3 regions of the Anaerorhabdus sp. genome follow, and region 3 is predicted to be linked to each of the others. Evidence: a T-box and tRNA genes for the amino acid it is inferred to sense, from the RefSeq annotation. Region 3 holds a T-box; the other regions hold tRNA genes.
What was found. A T-box is a leader RNA that pairs with one kind of tRNA and senses whether it is charged. The one in region 3 lies ahead of argS (arginine--tRNA ligase), so its partner is inferred to be a tRNA-Arg.

Region 1 (6,085 bases), on a different contig from region 3:
TTCTCACCTTTTTTAGTAAAAGTATATGCACCTATTCCTAATCCATTTACTAAATCAGCTGGTGCTTGCACTCTATTAAGAGGATAAGGCAAATCTCCATCATTTCCTACCGCAACACAAAACAGCGGATGATGATTCAACATAGATAACTTGTCGAGAGCATAAGTAAACCGGCTAATATCATCATCAACTATTGCTCCACGGGGACCAAAAGATAAATTATACAATACTGTTTCAGTATTATTTTTAACGATCTCTTCTATTCTATCAATGGCAGGATAAAGTCCACTATCCTCTAAAAAATTCCCAGTATCCTTTTGCGGAATGATTCTATATGAATCAATAGATACAATCGGAGTCTCCAATTGTTCTTGTGATCCCTTGTAATTAAGTAATCCGTATAAAACTGCTCCACAAACAGCTGTTCCATGTGCTATTAATGCAGGATGCTCTGGAACAGAAGTTAATTCATAGGAAGATACAAAGTCTTTCAAATGGGGTAATGTTGAATTAACACCTCCATCAAAAACACCTATCTTTACTTGCGCTTTACCCTTATATTCAGGTGGAATCGGTGCATCAAAGATTTTTCTTCCTCGCATATCGGGAATACTTAATTCTCCCAATGGATGTATTGTTCTCAGCGGATTAAATTTAGTTAGTCGCTCAAGAACTTCCTGTGTACATTCAGCAGCACAGAAGAGAGGGCCGTTTTCATAGTAAGTAATCTTGTATTTGTCTTCACTTAAATTAAGAAGCGTTATAAACTGTTGCAACTCGAAACCATTACCCCATTCAAGCGGATGTAGAACAATTTCTACTAGTCCACTTTCCCACGAGCTTGAAAACCCAGTAATTTTCTCAGTAGATTCCAACAAATCAATTGTTCGAATCATAGATATTTGATTTCGCCAAGTACCTATACTATCTTTTTCTCCAGATTCTAGAGTATTTTTCAGATTTTCTAATCCTTTATCACTAACTTTTGCAAAATAAAGTTTTGAATTTATTGAATTTTCTTCTGCTTTAGAAATTGTGTACTTACGCCCACCTATAGATGTGATACCTTCTATAGATAATAGCATTTCTGGAGTATATGATTTTGCTTCGCACTTGTGTTCCATACGAATACAGATGACTTTTTCAGGTAGAAATATTTCGCTTTTTACCTGAACTTCATCTTGAATTATAGAGATGTCTTTAATCAGCGATATTTTATTTTCATAATATGTGTGGGGGAGGTTTAGAGGTCCACCATAATATCGTTTATCTATATCATTTACATATAATTCACCGCGTCCTAATATTGGGTGCTTATTACTCATTCAATTCACCTCCATTTTGCAAATACCGACTAACTGATGTTACTGGTATATTTGTTATCTGTGAAATGTCACGAATACTCAAAGATGGTTTTACCTCTCTAAGCAAATTACAAAGTTCAATCTTACTTGATTTATCTTCAAAATTCCCCAAGCAAAATTCTTTAAAAACTATCAGATCAATATTATCCCCATCTAGAACAATTTTTCTTTTTACATGCATACAAATTTTACATAAATCTGCTGCATTAACTAGAGCTGTTTGTTTCAAAGCAAACGAAATCGCATTAGAAGATAAAAGATTGAAATATTTTCCTAAATTTCTTTCCAGTAAAAGTTGTCGTTCTTCTTTATCTGGAAGTTTGAAATTGATAGTGCGATCAAATCGTCTCCAAATTGCTTTATCCAATAAGTCAGGATGATTTGTTGCTGCTATTACAATACTCTGACTAGGCCATGTTTCTAACTCTTTTAATAATACATTTACCAATCTCTTAAGTTCACCTAAATCAGATAAATCATCTCTTCGTTTAGCAATTGAATCAATTTCATCAAGTAGCAAAATAGCTGGAAATGAACGAGCATAGTCAAATATATTTTTAATATTTTGCCCTGACCGACCAAGATAACTTGAAATTGACGTCGCTAAATCCATTGTTATTAACGGTAAATTCAATTTGTATGAAAGCCATCTAGCTGAATAGGTTTTACCAACCCCAGGTTCACCTACAAACAATAGACTATTTGGCGGTGTTATATCTTCCAAAATTAATTTCTCTATTTGATTTCTTTCAGATATAAAGTACTGAAGTTCTCTTATTGTTTCACTCGCTAAAATAGGTTCATCAATCTCTAGTGGCTCTTCAGCTTTACACAAACTAAACCGAGATTCTTTGTCGATAGGTAGTGGCTGAACATCCATCGCTCTTATCGCAGATGCCCCATTTCTAGTATAAGTCAGTGATTGAGAAATCTCGCGAGCTATATCAGGTTGCTTTTTCTTATAGAATTTGATGAGCATAGTAGATATTTCTTCAACTAGCCTACGATCATTGTCTAAACAGGCTCTAATTAGCCTTGGTATTAATTCTTCACTAGTCATTATTTCACCTCTCTATAATAATTTTGGCACACTACAATAATACGATATTAATAGGTTATAATCAATCGTTTTGTTCCACTATTTTAAAAAATGAAGTTTTGGTACATATAATTATATCAAAACTACTATCATCTATATAATCGCAACTTAAAACATTTCATTTTTTGTTACATTTTTTTTGAATTACCATTTATTATTCACCGACTAAATAAAATTATTAAGTTTTCCAATTCTCTTGATCAAACTATTCCCATACAATTCATTAAGTCCTTAAAGGAGGGAGAATATATGAAATTCAGTATTGAAGAAAAAGAATCATTAGTAGCAAGGTATCAAGCAGGTGAATCAGTAAGGGAGATTTGCATATTATCCAATGTACCGCGTAGTACATTCTACACCTGGATTAAACCATATCTAGTTCAATCTAAAACTACTGAGTATGAAGTTAGTTACAAAGCATTTACAAGTTTAAATCGAAAGATTCATAGATTGGAGAAAATCGTTGAAATCCTTCAAAAAGTGGACTGTACTGTAAGTTCTCCATTACAAGGTAAGCTAAAAGCTTTATCTAAACTGTATGGTCAATATGACGTTCGTGTTTTATGTGATGATCTTTGTGTATCAAGAGGAACCTTTTATAATCATATCTTCCGTCGCAAAGATGTTACTTTATATGATAAACGAAGAATAGAGATGAAAGAGCGTATTCAATTAATTTTTGATGAAAGTAAACAACGCTTTGGTGCAAACAAGATATTAACTGTATTAAATGAACAAAGCATTCGAACATCTTATCAGTACGTCTCTGAGCTCATGCGAGAAATGGGTATTCAAAGCATAGTTACCACTTCCAAGTCAGATTACAAAAAACTTCTTAGTTTGGATAAAAAGAAGAATGTATTACAAAGACGATTTAACGTTTCTAAACCAAATTGTGTTTGGGTAAGTGATATAACTTGTTTTAAAGTAAATAATCTCTATATTTATGTATGCGTCATCCTCGATTTGTTCTCACGTAAAGTTATTTCATATAAAGTATCATCTAAAAGTAGTACCTATTTAGTTACTTCCACTTTTAAACAAGCATTTAGTAATAGAGGTAATCCACAAAACTTGACCTTCCATAGTGATCAAGGTTGCCAGTATACTTCTAAAGCATTTCGGACGTTATTGAAGATGAACAAGATTGTCCAATCTTTTTCGCGTGCTGGTCGACCTTGTGACAATGCTGTTGCGGAATCTTTTTTTGCTTTATTGAAGCGTGAAGAAATTTATCGAACTAAATACAAATCTGAGCTACAATTTCACAAAAGCATCGATGATTACATTGAATTTTACAATTCAAAAAGACCCCATAGAACTATCCATAATAAAGTTCCTAATAAATATGAAGAGTTGTATTATAAAAGAATCAATCGTGAATAGACTTATTAGATAAGAGGTTCTAATACCGTTAATTTGACGATTTCCTCTACAAATTTAGTTTTTTCATTTATCTATACCCAATTTTTAAAAATTCACATTATTCACAACCCTTTATTTTAAAGGCTTTTCTTCTAAACAAAAGGTATGAACTATTGGACAGTCTAGAAAAACTGTTCGATACTTCATACCTTATTCACTTTGGCGCGCCCAACAGGACTTGAACCTGCAACCTTTTGAATCGGAATCAAAAACTCTATCCAATTGAGCTATGGGCGCAAAGGTAACGAAGTAAGTTTATCACAATACGCTTTAATTTAAAAGATTTCACAAAAATCTTGAATTTTCTTACTACACTTTGTAATATGGAACATATGTGATAAGGGGAAAATAGTATGTCAGCACTAAAATCATCTACCGACAATACGACCAAACCAAAGAAAAAATTTCCAAAATTAGGTTTAAGAAGCATTAAAACTGCTATCAGTACTACACTATGCGCAATTATTTATATACTAATCGATAGGAACTCAACATTTGCTTGTATCGGTGCAGTGTTCGGTATGGAAACATCAACTGAAACTCCTTGGAAAAGTGGTAGCAATCGTTTCATCGGAACGATAATTGGTGGTTGCTTAGGTATGGTATTTTTTTACCTTCAACAACAAACTACTGGTAAACTGATGCAAATCGTATTTTTATTAATTGGTATTACTTGTCTTATCATACTGAGTCAATTTCTAGGCTATCCTGGAGCGATTCAAGGTGGTGCGGTAGTGTTTTATATCGTTATGTTAAATACACCTCATGATGAGTATATAAGCTATGCAATCAATCGTATGATTGATACTGGAGTTGGTGTATTTATATCTATTCTAATTAATGTTCTACTTTCGCGTCAAAATCTATCCCGTTATTTCACCTTTATTAAAGAATAAGTTATAATAAGAAACAATAAGGAGATAAACTATGACTATTAAAATGTTAGTATGCGATATTGATGGTACATTAATTCCATATTCTCGTGAAAGTATTAGTGCTAAATTAAAAGAAACATTTGATGAAGCTAAAGCAAAAGGAATTCAGATCCTAATAGCTACTGGAAGACATTATTCATTTATTCATAAAAGCTTGTTTGAAGATGTTAATCCTGATTACTTTGTGACAATCAATGGCGCTTGTTTAGTTGATAAACATGGCACTGTTCTTGAAAGTTATCCTATGAAAGAGGAGGATGTTGATATTCTTTACAAACTTTGTGAAGAGTACAACATTGGATTAGGATTCAAATTCAAAGAAGGCGTTGTTATTTATTCTAATTATGACAAATTCTATAAAGGATATGTTGGTGATAAAGACTATGGTAATGCTGTCTTTGCAAATCCAACAGATATTCCTTTCCACAAAACAAATGGATTGCCACTAGGTGCATTTCTAATTGGTGATGAAACAATTATCGAAACATTTAAAGAAAAAATACCAAGTTTAGTATTCGCATGGTCTTATTCTAAAGGATATGATGCTTACCCACCTACATTTAGTAAAGCAACTACAATTGCTTCCGTATTAAAAATGAATAATCTAACTTGGGATAACGTAATGTCTTTCGGCGATGCAGAAAATGATATTGAAATGTTACGCCAAGCACAAATTGGTGTCGCAATGGGAAATGCCCGTGACATCGTTAAAAAAGAGGCTGACTTTGTCACAACCTCTGTTGATGAAGATGGTGTTGATTTCGCAATTAGACATTTCAATGTTATTTAAAATAATCTAGTTCTTTTAGATAAGGGTCAGTAATGACTCTTTTTTCATGTGTAAAAATCTCATGCCATTCAAGTTTATAAGCATAAAGTCCCATGCCTTTCCACTTGTCTGTTTTTGTTCCATAGTATTCATCATTTACAATGGGATATCCGATCGAAGAAAGATGAACTCTAATTTGATGTGTTCTACCTGTTTCGAGTTCACATTGAATCAATGATAATCCATTCTTAGAATTTATACACTGTATCTTGGTAATTGCTTCTTTACCTGAAGAAGCGATTATCATTTTTTTTGCATCATGGCGATTTCTTCCAATTGGTTTACAAATAGTTTGTTTCTTTCCTATTTTCATTTCACCTTCTACAATTGCATAGTAGAAGCGTTTAACTTTCTTTTCCTTTAACTCCTCATCAAACCAAGGTTGAAACAAAGATATCTTTGAAAAGAACACTAGACCTTCAGTTTCTTCATC
Region 2 (6,085 bases), on a different contig from region 3:
AAGGGAAGTATTTATGGCTTTCTAGGTAAAAATGGAGCGGGAAAATCTACCACAATGAAAATGTTGTTGGGATTGACAGCACCAACTAATGGTAAATTTTCTATTGATGGAAAGACCTTCCCAAATGATCGTATTTCGATTTTAAAAGAAGTTGGTTCATTTATCGAATCCCCTTCATTCTATCCAAACTTAACTGGTAGAGAAAATCTCGATATTATTCGTCGTATTTTAGAACTACCTCAAAGTGCTGTTGATGAAGCATTAGAACTTGTTGGTCTTACAGAATTTAGCAATCGTCTTGCTAAAAAATATTCCTTAGGAATGAAACAGCGTTTAGGACTTGCAGGTGCATTATTGGGAAAACCACCAATTCTAATTTTGGATGAACCAACAAATGGACTTGATCCATCCGGTATACATGAAATCAGAAATTTGATTAAATCACTACCCGCTATTTATGATTGCACAGTTTTAATTTCATCACATATGCTTTCTGAAATTGAATTAATTGCTGATGATATCGGAATACTAAATCATGGTAGATTGTTATTCGAGGGTAGTTTAGATGAATTACGGCAAACCGCATTAGAAGTCGGTTTTTCAACTGATAACTTGGAGGATATGTTTTTATCAATGATAGAAAAGGATAACAAAAGTAGAAAACAGAGAGCAAAACTATGAAAACACTTGCAATTGAGTTTCGCAAAGAAAAGCGTACAGGAATTTTATCTTTAATGATTTTAATAGGTATTTTAGGCGCAGCATACGTTTTCATTAACTTTATCATTAGAAAAGATACGCTATTAAGCTTACCTTTATCCCCTATGGATGTTCTTCTAACACAGCTATATGGAATGATTATGGTTTTGAATATGTTTGGAATCATTGTAGCAACATGTATGATTTATAACATGGAATTTAAAGGAAGCGCTGTAAAAAAAATGTATATGTTACCTATAAAGGTATCATCCATATATTTATGTAAATTCGTAATTATAACATTTTTACTTTTTGTAGCAATCTGCTTTCAAAATTTAGCTCTTACACAAATAGGCATTACCGATTTACCACAAGGTACATTTGAAATCAGCACATTAATAAAATTTGCTGGGTATTCTTTCGTTACTACAATGCCTGTATTATCCTTTATGCTTTTTGTATCATCTCGTTTTGAAAATATGTGGATTCCGCTTGGAATCGGAGTAGCGGGATTTTTAAGTGGTATGGCATTAGCAAACTCTGATATAGCATTATTTATGATACATCCCTTTATTGTGATGCTAAAGCCTGCTATAGCTATGAGTGCACAACCAAATTCAACTGTTTCACTTATAGCTCTAATTGAAACCGCTCTATTCTTTTTTGCAGGATTATGGACAACTAAAAATATTCGTTATGAGTAAGGAGGTGTATGAAAATGAATTTTTTGGAACTAATTAAAATTGAGTTTATGAAAGTTAAGCGAGGAAAAATTTTACTTTTGATTTTCGTTGCCCCGCTACTGGTAATCACATCTGGTATAGCTAATTTGCAAGCTTATTTTACCTCAGAATATACAAATACCTGGGCAGCCATGTTTATACAAAGTGCTTTAGTTTACGCTTATTACTTACTACCACTTAGTATGATTGTAGTTTGTGTCATGATTGCTGGACATGAAACACAAAATAACGGAATATTAAAAATGTTAGCTTTACCAGTTAGCCGTTACGCACTTTCTGCCGCAAAGTTTTGTGTGCTTTTATTCTATTTATTTATGGAAATGTTAGTATTTCTAATTGTGTTTATAATCGCAGGACTTATAGTAACTAATACTTCAGGAATCATAGAAGCGCTACCAATCATGTATCTTCTGAAATGGTGTACTGGATTATTTCTAACCATGTTACCTTGTGTTGCATCAATGTGGGCAATTACAGTTCTATTTGAAAAACCCCTACTATCTGTCGGATTAAATCTATTACTTGTTATACCTGGAATTTTGGCAGCAAATACGTCACTTTGGATTGTTTACCCATATTGTTATAGTGGTTATTTAGTTACCTGTTCTCTACATGATTTTACCACAGATAGCATTAATGGATCATTTGAATTATTTCCATTTCTGCCATGTGCAATTTTAATCTTTACCTTCATGTTTATGATAGCAGTAACTCGATTTGGTAAAAAAGAGATGAGATAAATTTATCTAAAATAGATTATTACAAATCATAAGAAATATATCTTAAATATCTACCAGTCACTCCAAACAAATGGTTGAGAACGTTTATGGTCACTTGTTTCCAAGTAAAAAGAAAGAGATACTCAATGTACTCAATAATTTCCAATTAACTCCTCAAACTGCTACTTAATTGAGGAGTTTTCTATTGCTTCTAAACTCCTTATTTTTCCCAAATAGTTCATCAAAACTGCCAAAATATTCCAAATATTTAAGAAACGTATCAGATTCGGATTTTCATAAAAAAAAGCCCATTTTAATGGGCTGATTTAACTACTGGCGTCCTCGAAAGGATTCGAACCTTCGACCGTACGCTTAGAAGGCGTATGCTCTATCCAACTGAGCTACGAGGACACTGCTCTATTATAATAACAAAACAAGTTAGAATTTGCAACCAAATTTGTACTCAAGACGCTTTGTTTTTATATTATTACCCTCAATCGTTATAATTGCATAGCTTGTTTGTGATCCATCACGGTTTCTTGATAAACTACCTGGATTAACCAATACGATACCATCCTGTATTCTATTTTCATAAACATGCGTATGCCCAAAACAAACTATATCGCAATTAAGTGATTTAGCCTTATTTACTAACATCTCTCTGTTATCCAAAAACATCATACGATGACCATGTGTCACAAGTATTCTATGCTCATTCAAATCAATAATACGATATTCTGGTAAATCACCATAAAAATCATTGTTTCCTTTTACAGATACATACCCACTTAAATACTCTGCAGGCATTTCACTATCTCCACAATGTATAAATACTTCTGCATCTTGATGCAACATTAATATATCTTTAAGTGGCTCTAAACGTCCATGATTGTCACTTACAACTACAATTTTCATATAATAAATAATCCTCTTTAAATAACACCTTTATATTTTCACAAGAAAAGTGAGAATTTTCAAGAATTTCTTATCTTTTATCTCACATTTTGATATAATACTCTTGAGGTGTGATAATGAACCAATTTCTAGATTTCTACACAACATATGTTAGTCCTGTTGTTTACATCATTTTATTCATTACTGTTATTATAACATCTTTTTACCTTGTCAAAATGCTAATTCAAACAAAAAAATTAGCAAAAACAATGAATATCGTTTCTGTGTCACAAGAAAGTCTTCAAGAAAAGTTAAATACATATACTAAAACAAAGAATGATATTGACAAGTATTATCGTAAAAAGAAAGATCAATTGCATTTATTGCTGTCTACAATCTTCTTTCTTAAATTTCTAGAAAAAAATAAAGGTGAAAAATAAATTTCACCTTTTAATTTGTTGCCATGTCAGACAAAGTTAAATTATTTTCATGCAAATAGCGTGCATATTCAAATCCTACAAATCGGAAATGATAACTTTGTTCAGATTTATTTGTTACTTGTGAATTAGTCGCTTGATATGTTTGAATTAGACCATATTTATAGGCATTTTCAGTTAACCATGTATATTGTTCAGTCTTTGCAAAATTACTGTCGTCTAAGCCTTCTAAAACAAAATCTACAGCTAATCCAAGTTGATGTTCACTATGACCTGGTTTAAATTCAATCATATCGACATTATCGCCATATTTTTCACTTGCTGCTTTATACAATGCTTCTTGCTCTGCATAAGAGATATAGCCATTATTTACAAGCAATCCACCACAAGGTCGATTAGTTTCTATATCTTCACTGATAGCTGTGCATAAAAGCTTTAGTGGTGTTTGAAGCGCTACGTCTATTTGTATCCTTTTATCATTAACTGTTGGAATTTCTTCACTGATAACTTCAAGATTAAATGGTTTTCTAGTACTTATTGTGTGTTTATCATCAACATAAGCATTTGTGTTTCCAGCATTAGTTACAAGTATTGCATCATCAACAAATGGATCACCATGTTGAATCCAATATAAAATTTCGTCATAACTATAATGCACTAAATAATTTGCAAGTGTAACAACATCTAATGATTGACGAGTTTGTTCAACCATCTTAACAATATTTGAAGGAGTTTCATCCCATAATAATTTATTTAAATCTCGGTATTCCGCAGCATGATAAATATTGAAATCTCTTTCTTGGATATATGCAATAAATGTTGTTGGTGCAATGGAGTATTCAATAATATATTCTATTTCATCATCTGTTAAGTACTCACGAATCAAGCGATTACTTTCTTCATTTTTATATGGATAACGTGATAATTTATCATAATTAACATTCATAAATGAAAGACATAAAACAGAAATAAGAAGAATCATACTTACAAAGATAGTACGCTTTACCTTCATCTTCTTCACCTCTTGGTTAATTATAGCATAGAACTTATTCTGATGTCGCATCTTTTAAAATTTCATATAATTCTGTTGCGACCTCTAGGGGTAACACTTCACTTAATGCTTCAATGGATGCAGACTTAATACTTTTGAAGTTTCCAAAATGTTTTAAAAGCTTCTTTTTCCTTACTTCCCCTATTCCTTCTACCTCATCTAGAATTGATTTGGTTTGGGCTTTTTGACGAAGTTTACGATGATAGGTTATCGCGAAACGATGCACTTCATCTTGCATTCTTGTTAAGAGAAAGAAGAATGGACTGTTTTTATCAATAGGTATCAATTGTCCATCTCTATTCATTAAGTCAGAGGTATTATGCTTATCATCTTTTACTAACCCTAAGATTGGTAAATCTAATCCTAGTGCATCAATAATTTCTTTCGCAACATCAACTTGTTGCTTACCACCATCCACCAAAACGCAATCTGGCATTCGTGCATCTTCAATAAGTAAGCGATAATATCGACGATAAAGCACTTCTTTCATTGAGTCAACATCACTGTTTTGCGTATGTAGTTTGTAAATACGATATTCAGCTTTATTGGGTTTACCTTCATCATAAACAACACATGCTGCAACAGTAAATGAACCCGAGATGTGACTGTTATCAAAAATTTCTACACGATGAATATCTCTACCCAGTATTTGACTGAATTTTTCCATCAATGTCTCATCATTTTTACTTTTTGCTTCTATAACATCAAATTTAAGATAGAGCTGATTCTTAGCGTTTGCTTGTGCTAAATCTAATAATTTCTTACGATAACCTTTAATAGGCACAATAATTTTTGATTCTAGCGTATCCTGTAATACTTCCATATCTTGTTCTTCTAACTTTGGTAATACAATTTCAACAGGTGAAGGATGTTTTTGATAATATTGCGTAATAAAAGATACAAATTCTTCTTCTGGATCACCATAAAGTGGACTAAGTGATAATTCACGTTCCAATAGTTTTCCTGCTCGTATGAAAAATCCTTGAATTGATAAATATCCCTTATCACAAAAATAACTGAAAACATCACGATTTGATCGATCTTCAATTTGAACTTGTTGCTTATCACTAACATGCTCTACAGATTGTATGAAATCACGATATTCAATGGCACTTTCATAATCTAGTTTTTCTGTAGCAATTTCCATTTTTTGTTTTAAATCTTGCAATATTTCTTTATTATCGCCATTCAAGAAACGTGTTATTTTATCCAACATTTCTTGATAAACTTGTGGATCAACATCATATTCACAAGGTCCTAAACATTGCCCTAAATGATAGTATAAGCATACTTTTTTTGGCATTGTCTTACACTTTCTTAAAGGATATAGTGTTTGTAGTAACCGGATAGTTTGATGTGCAGCAGTTGCATCAGGAAAAGGACCGAAATATTTACTCTTGCGGTCTTTTTTTGTTTCTCTAACTACTGTAAGCGTAGGATATGCTTCCTTTGTTAGTTTAATATATGGATATGTTTTATCATCCATAAACATGATATTAAAACGGGGACGATGTTTTTTGATCAAGTTAATTTCTAATAAAA
Region 3 (6,085 bases):
CTATCTTATATGCCAGTTGCAATGATGCTACATATTTTTCAACCTCGATTGAGGTTATCGTCTGTCTTGTTGTTCCTACTGCCAGCGCAAGTTCCTCTTGTGATAGTTTTCGTTCTTTTCTCAATTCTTTGATTCTTGTTTTCATGTTTCACCTTCTTGCATAGTCAACTTTGCATTTTAAGTATAGTTTACTTTGCATATTTTTGTCAAGTATACTTTGCAAAATAAAAGTGATATAGCCTAAACTATATCACTTTTCACTTATTACATTTTTTCTGGAGCACTAATTCCAATTAAGTCTAGAGCGTTTGCTAACGTTTGCTTTGTTGCTAACAATAAACCTAAACGTTGATTTGTAAGTTCTGGATTTGCTTCATCAATAATCTTATGAGCTCCATAGAAACTGTGGAAATATCCAGCAAGTTTTTGAACATAATTACAAATTTTATTTGGTGAACGAGTAGCTGCTGCATCGGCAACAACACTTGTAAACTCAGCAATATATTTCAATAAATCAACTTCTTTTTCACTTACTAATAAATCATATGTTTCTTCTTGTTTGAATTTAGGTGCTTGACGTAAAATTGAACAAATACGAGCATGAGCATATTGTGCATAATATACTGGATTTTCGTTAGTTTTTTTACGAGCTAATCCTAAATCGAAATCTAAATGCGTATCTACAGCACGACTTACAAAGAAATAACGAGCTGCATCAACACCAATATCATCACAAAGTTCACGAATTGTAATCGCATTACCTGTACGTTTACTCATCTTAACTTCTTGACCTTCATCCACTAAACGAACCATTTGAATAATATCAACTTCTAAATCTTTAGGACCATATCCCATTGCTTGGATTGCTGCAATCATTCGAGGAATATAACCATGGTGATCAGCACCCCATAGGTTAACTAATTTTTTATATCCACGATTGAATTTATCCATGTGATTTGCGATATCTGGAGTAAGATAAGTAAGCGTTCCATCACTCTTACGAAGTACACGGTCTTTGTCATCTCCCCATTTTGTTGATTTAAACCACAATGCACCATCTTCTTCAAATGTAAGTCCCATTTCTTCCATCTTTACAATACATTCATCAACGCTGCCGTTGTCATATAAAGATTGTTCAGAAATCCATGAATCGAATTCACATCCATAGTATTGAAGATCCTTTTTGATTTTTTCTAATTCTTTCTCGCGGCCTCTTTCTTTGAAGAATTCAATACGTCCTTCTTCTTTATTTAGCCATACATCGCCTAGCTCTTCTGCAAGTTCTTTACCAATTTGAGCTACGTCTGGTCCTTGATATCCATCTTCAGGAATATCTACTTTTACACCAAAAGCTTCAGCATAACGTGCATAAACTGATTTACCTAAGTTAATCATTTGTGCACCAGCATCATTAATATAGTATTCACGTAAGCAGTTGTAACCACTCTTATTTAGCAAACGGCAAATACAATCACCCCAAGCAGCCCCACGAGCATGCCCTAAATGTAAATCACCCGTTGGGTTAGCACTAACATATTCCACAAGAATAGCTAGATTGTCCCCACTTGTATTTTCACCATATTTATCACCCTTATCAATAACAACATTGATAATATCTGCAAGAAGAGTTTTCTTCATCCAAAAATTGATAAAACCAGGTCCAGCGATTTCGATTTTGTCAGCGTCTTTAACTGTTTCTTTAAGTTCCGCAACTACCTCTTGAGCAATCATGACAGGTGCTTTTTTTGCAATTTTAGCCAATCGCATTGCAACATTTGTTGAATAGTCTCCATTTGTGTTGTCCTTTGGAATTTCAATCATTACAAGTGAATCATCTTCAACTTGATATAATTTCTTTATAGCTTCCTTAATTGCCTGTGTTAGGTTTTGTTCAATCTTGTTCATACTAATCTCCTCTTCAATAAAATAATAAAACTGATACAAAAAGTATCAGTTTGTTTGTAAATGGCGCGCCCAGTAGGAATCGAACCCGCAACCTTTTGATCCGTAGTCAAACGCTCTATCCAGTTGAGCTATGGGCGCATTGTCTTTGCCTATTCATCTTAACAAACAAACTTTATCTTTTCAATACTTTTCGGTTATATTTAAAAAAAACGCCTCTTATAAAATAAGAGACGATGTTAACCGCGGTACCACTCAAATTGTTAAACAATATTTGTTTAACCTCTCTCCTTTAATGCAGGATTTACATTATCCTTACTATCATACGGATAAATCTCCAAAGCTCGTTTCATCCATTTCTTACTACTCAATTTCACCAACATGAGCTCTCTATAAGTCTTCCATGAACTACTACTCTTTTTCTTCGACACTGATAGCATATCTCAAAGACAAGGTTGTTGTCAACCCATTCCAGCACTAAAATAGCTTACAAAACCGTAGATTTATTACAACATCACATGCAGCAGCATGAAGCGAATTTAAGTTGAAATCAATTAATTCTTGACGTGTAATCCCAAACCCATTCATCAATAATTCATATTCATGATCAAGCGTTGTATTTGAAAACATCATGTTGTCTGTATTAATTGTAATCATTACCCCTGCATCTTTTAACTTTTTAATGGGATGCTGCTTTAAATTGAAAACAAAACAATCAATATTACTTGAGATACAAACTTCTATTGGAGTTTTTGTATCAATCAATTCTTGAACAACATCCAAATTTTCTATACTTCTAACCCCATGACCTATTCTTAGAGCACCAAATTTCAATGCTAAATGAACATTATTAGAATCGCCAGCTTCACCAGCATGAATTATAAATGGAATGTTTTTTTCTCTTGCCCGAATAAAGAATTTTTCAAAATCCAACATATTCTTTCCTTCTGCACCCGCAATATCTAACAAAACAACACCACGATGTAAATACTTCTCTACTAAGTCAATTGTCTCCCAATTTTGTTTTTCATTAAGGGTTACATCTCCAAAATTCATCATGCAACAAATTAATTCAATATGAATTTTGCAACTATCTTTTTTATTCTTTATTGCTTGTAACAAGGCCTTCAATGCATCTTCTTGTGATAGTCCTTGTTTTGTATGATGTTGTGGTGCAAAGCGAATTTCACAATACACTAAACCTTGTTTATCCAAATTTTCTATTAATGCTTCCATACATTTTATAATTGCTTCTTCATCTTGAAGAATAGCAATTGGAAAATCAAATCGCTCTAAATATTCTACTAAGCTTTTACAATTTTTTGTTTCTTTTAAATAAAGACGGTATCCTTCTAAGGAACCGCCTGGTATTTCAATATTTCGTGAACTTGCTAAATCACATAAAACCTCTGGTGGAATACTACCATCAAAATGACAATGTAAATCGATCTTTGGAATATCTACCATAAATTTTTCTCCCTATAATTATTTATTTTTTCTTCTTTATTAAAATAAACGGTGTTAATTCATCACTTTGTCCTGCAGGGTTATCTTTGATAATTTGAAGAAAAACATCATCACTCACAGGCAATTTACTCGATTTACCTAAAATCTCTCTTGATAAATCATTGGCATCAACAATAACTGCAATCACTCCTGTTTTGTCAAACATTTCTTCACATACACCATTTGGATTCTTTGGATTAAGAATTGCTGTGACTTTATAAATATCAAAAGATGAACGAGAATAGAATCCATCAATACCAGCTACACCATTCCCTACGATTTTATAGAAGACACCATGTTTACCAAATAATTTTCCTACAGCAGAACAAGCTGACGCATATAATATTTTAGGTAAACCTACAATATTAATCGCAAGTTGTAGTTTATATGGTTCATCCATACCAATACCTGCACTTGAACGCATTGCAAACTTACTTAAAAATTTTGCCCAAAATCCAAGCTTTACATCGGCCATATCAACACAATTATTTTGGCACATAGAAATAACTTTTTCACTAATTGATAAAAAGTCACCTTCTTCATAAAGTGGTTTTACATATTTCACTATATTATCGATATATGACTCACCGCGTGCAATAAAATGTGTATGGATAGCTAAACGTTCATACTGTTCACCATTCACTTCTACATCATCACGTTTGTAATAAGTAATATCTCCAACAACATGTTTTCTTTCTTCTTGGTTTCTATTCATTCTTTCATCTCCAAATTCTATAGTATCATTTTACCATTATCCATTTTAACATCAACCTTATTTTGTATCAGTATATAGTAGTGGATATGTTTTTCTATCAAATTTTAATTGCATAGCTGCTAAGGTAATACATAATATACCTGCAATTGTTACAAAACACCATACAATTGGCATTGGATATGTATCAGCTAAAAACCCTACTCCTTTTTGCATGAAAGCTTGGAAAATCGAGGCGAACAACATACTTAAACTTCCAATACGACCACGATGACTTGCTGGTATTCTTCTTGTAAGATAAGGTGATTTCCCTAGTGTATTAAATATCTCTCCTAATGTAAATATGATGATTGAAACAAAATACAATGGAATCATGCCTTGAATAAAAATATACATAGCTAATCCTGTTACAATAAGTATTTCACCAATTACAATTTTTGAAACATCACGAACTTTGGGAAAATACTTGGTAATTAATGGTGTTCCAATAATTACAATACAAGCATTAACACTTGTTATAAGCCCAAAGATTATCGCACCTTTAGCACCATACAATCTTTCTAAATTCAAGGGCATCAAAAAGTTAAACTGTGAATATACTAATCCTGATAAAGCTGCATACAATAAGTAAACAATTATCATTTTTCTTTCTTTCAATACTTTAAATATCGAATCATGCGTAGCACTTTCTTCATATGATCCAACAGTTACTTCTTCATTAATCTTTTTAATATCTTTTATGAAAATATAGATCAATATTGTACTTGATAATGTTGAAATAGCATTAACAATAAATGCAATATTCAAGTAATTTTCAAAAAGAAATCCACCAATTGTAGGTGCAAGTACAAGCCCAATATTCGCACCTAAGTAGTTTAAACTATATGCTTTTTCACGGTCCGCTGATGTACTTAAATCAGCAACTAATGCATCGTAACAAGGCCATTCAATTGACGCAAATAATCCTGCTGTAAAAAACAATACAACGAATACAAATGACACTTCAATGAAACCCAAAATGAAATAACAAGTTACTGTTACTAAATCACAGAAAATAATAATATTTCGTTTATTAAAATGATCTGCAAGTTTTCCCCCTAATAATGTAAATGGTATTTGCACAAATGTCATCACCAACATGATTGTTGCGACTTGTCCTGCTGAATACCCTAGTTTGTTAGTAAGAATCAATGTCAACATCGGCCATATCAAAGCACCCATGTTCGTTACTATCCTACCAAAGAAAAGAACATACATTTCTCTTCTTAATCCCTTATAATGACTAAACATTTCTTTTTTTCCTTTTCTTATTTATTTGTTCAAAATATTTTTTATCTTTTAAATTTTTCCCCACACAATCTCTTATAAATCCTTTAAAGAATTTTGCATCTTCATCAGGTGTTGCAAGCGTTGGATAACATGTTCCTCTTTGCAAATAATCATCCATCATTACAACATAATCATATGAATCATTTAATACCTTACCATCAATTAAAATTTCTTTTTCATTTATTTCAACATTATGACTAACGCTTAGAGTTCCTAATACTGTTCCTCTAAATCCTGGGCCTTTTCCACTTTGATGAATATAATCATAATCCATTGATAGTTTTATGGCCTCACGTACTTGTTTTCCTTTAATAACAACACGTGTTGGATTCAATTTTGATGGTGAGCATTCAATTAAATCCATTAATGATATATTTCCTTGTAATGAGTGATTCATAATACCATGAAATGCCATTGCAAAATCACAGTCGGATTCCTCATATAAGCAATCACATATATAGTTCATTAAAGTGCATTCCTTAAATGGGTCATAATCTAGATTACAATTGTAAATGAGTGGCTTACTCAATTCATTCAAGGCATCTTTTCTACAATCTTCTATTAGTTTTAGAAAATCTTTATCCTTTTCAAAATCATTAGCAATTAAACTATAGTTGAATGAACTAATTTTCTTAT

Region 1: it encodes a tRNA-Arg, which carries the amino acid that the T-box ahead of argS (arginine--tRNA ligase) is inferred to sense. The anticodon was not compared.
Region 2: it encodes a tRNA-Arg, which carries the amino acid that the T-box ahead of argS (arginine--tRNA ligase) is inferred to sense. The anticodon was not compared.

The regions. Positions count from the first base shown of each region.
Region 1 is NZ_JAVXGL010000009.1:19,594-25,678, reverse strand. It holds gene RSB60_RS02410 (S8 family peptidase) at 1-1,325, opposite strand, end outside; gene RSB60_RS02405 (AAA family ATPase) at 1,318-2,343, opposite strand; gene RSB60_RS02400 (IS3 family transposase) at 2,713-3,849, shown strand; tRNA gene RSB60_RS02395 (tRNA-Arg) at 4,049-4,125, opposite strand; gene RSB60_RS02390 (FUSC family protein) at 4,242-4,784, shown strand; gene RSB60_RS02385 (HAD family hydrolase) at 4,816-5,613, shown strand; gene RSB60_RS02380 (RluA family pseudouridine synthase) at 5,606-6,085, opposite strand, start outside.
Region 2 is NZ_JAVXGL010000095.1:7-6,091, forward strand. It holds partial or broken gene RSB60_RS10240 (ABC transporter ATP-binding protein) at 1-681, shown strand, start outside; gene RSB60_RS10245 (ABC transporter permease) at 678-1,403, shown strand; gene RSB60_RS10250 (ABC transporter permease) at 1,412-2,182, shown strand; tRNA gene RSB60_RS10255 (tRNA-Arg) at 2,496-2,572, opposite strand; gene RSB60_RS10260 (metallophosphoesterase) at 2,600-3,076, opposite strand; gene RSB60_RS10265 (hypothetical protein) at 3,193-3,495, shown strand; gene RSB60_RS10270 (M15 family metallopeptidase) at 3,506-4,504, opposite strand; gene uvrC (excinuclease ABC subunit UvrC) at 4,539-6,085, opposite strand, start outside.
Region 3 is NZ_JAVXGL010000005.1:7,043-13,127, forward strand. It holds partial or broken gene RSB60_RS01410 (helix-turn-helix transcriptional regulator) at 1-145, opposite strand, end outside; gene argS (arginine--tRNA ligase) at 265-1,905, opposite strand; tRNA gene RSB60_RS01420 (tRNA-Arg) at 1,967-2,043, opposite strand; T-box leader at 2,129-2,336, opposite strand; gene add (adenosine deaminase) at 2,380-3,369, opposite strand; gene RSB60_RS01430 (hypothetical protein) at 3,392-4,123, opposite strand; gene RSB60_RS01435 (MFS transporter) at 4,181-5,410, opposite strand; gene RSB60_RS01440 (bifunctional metallophosphatase/5'-nucleotidase) at 5,403-6,085, opposite strand, start outside.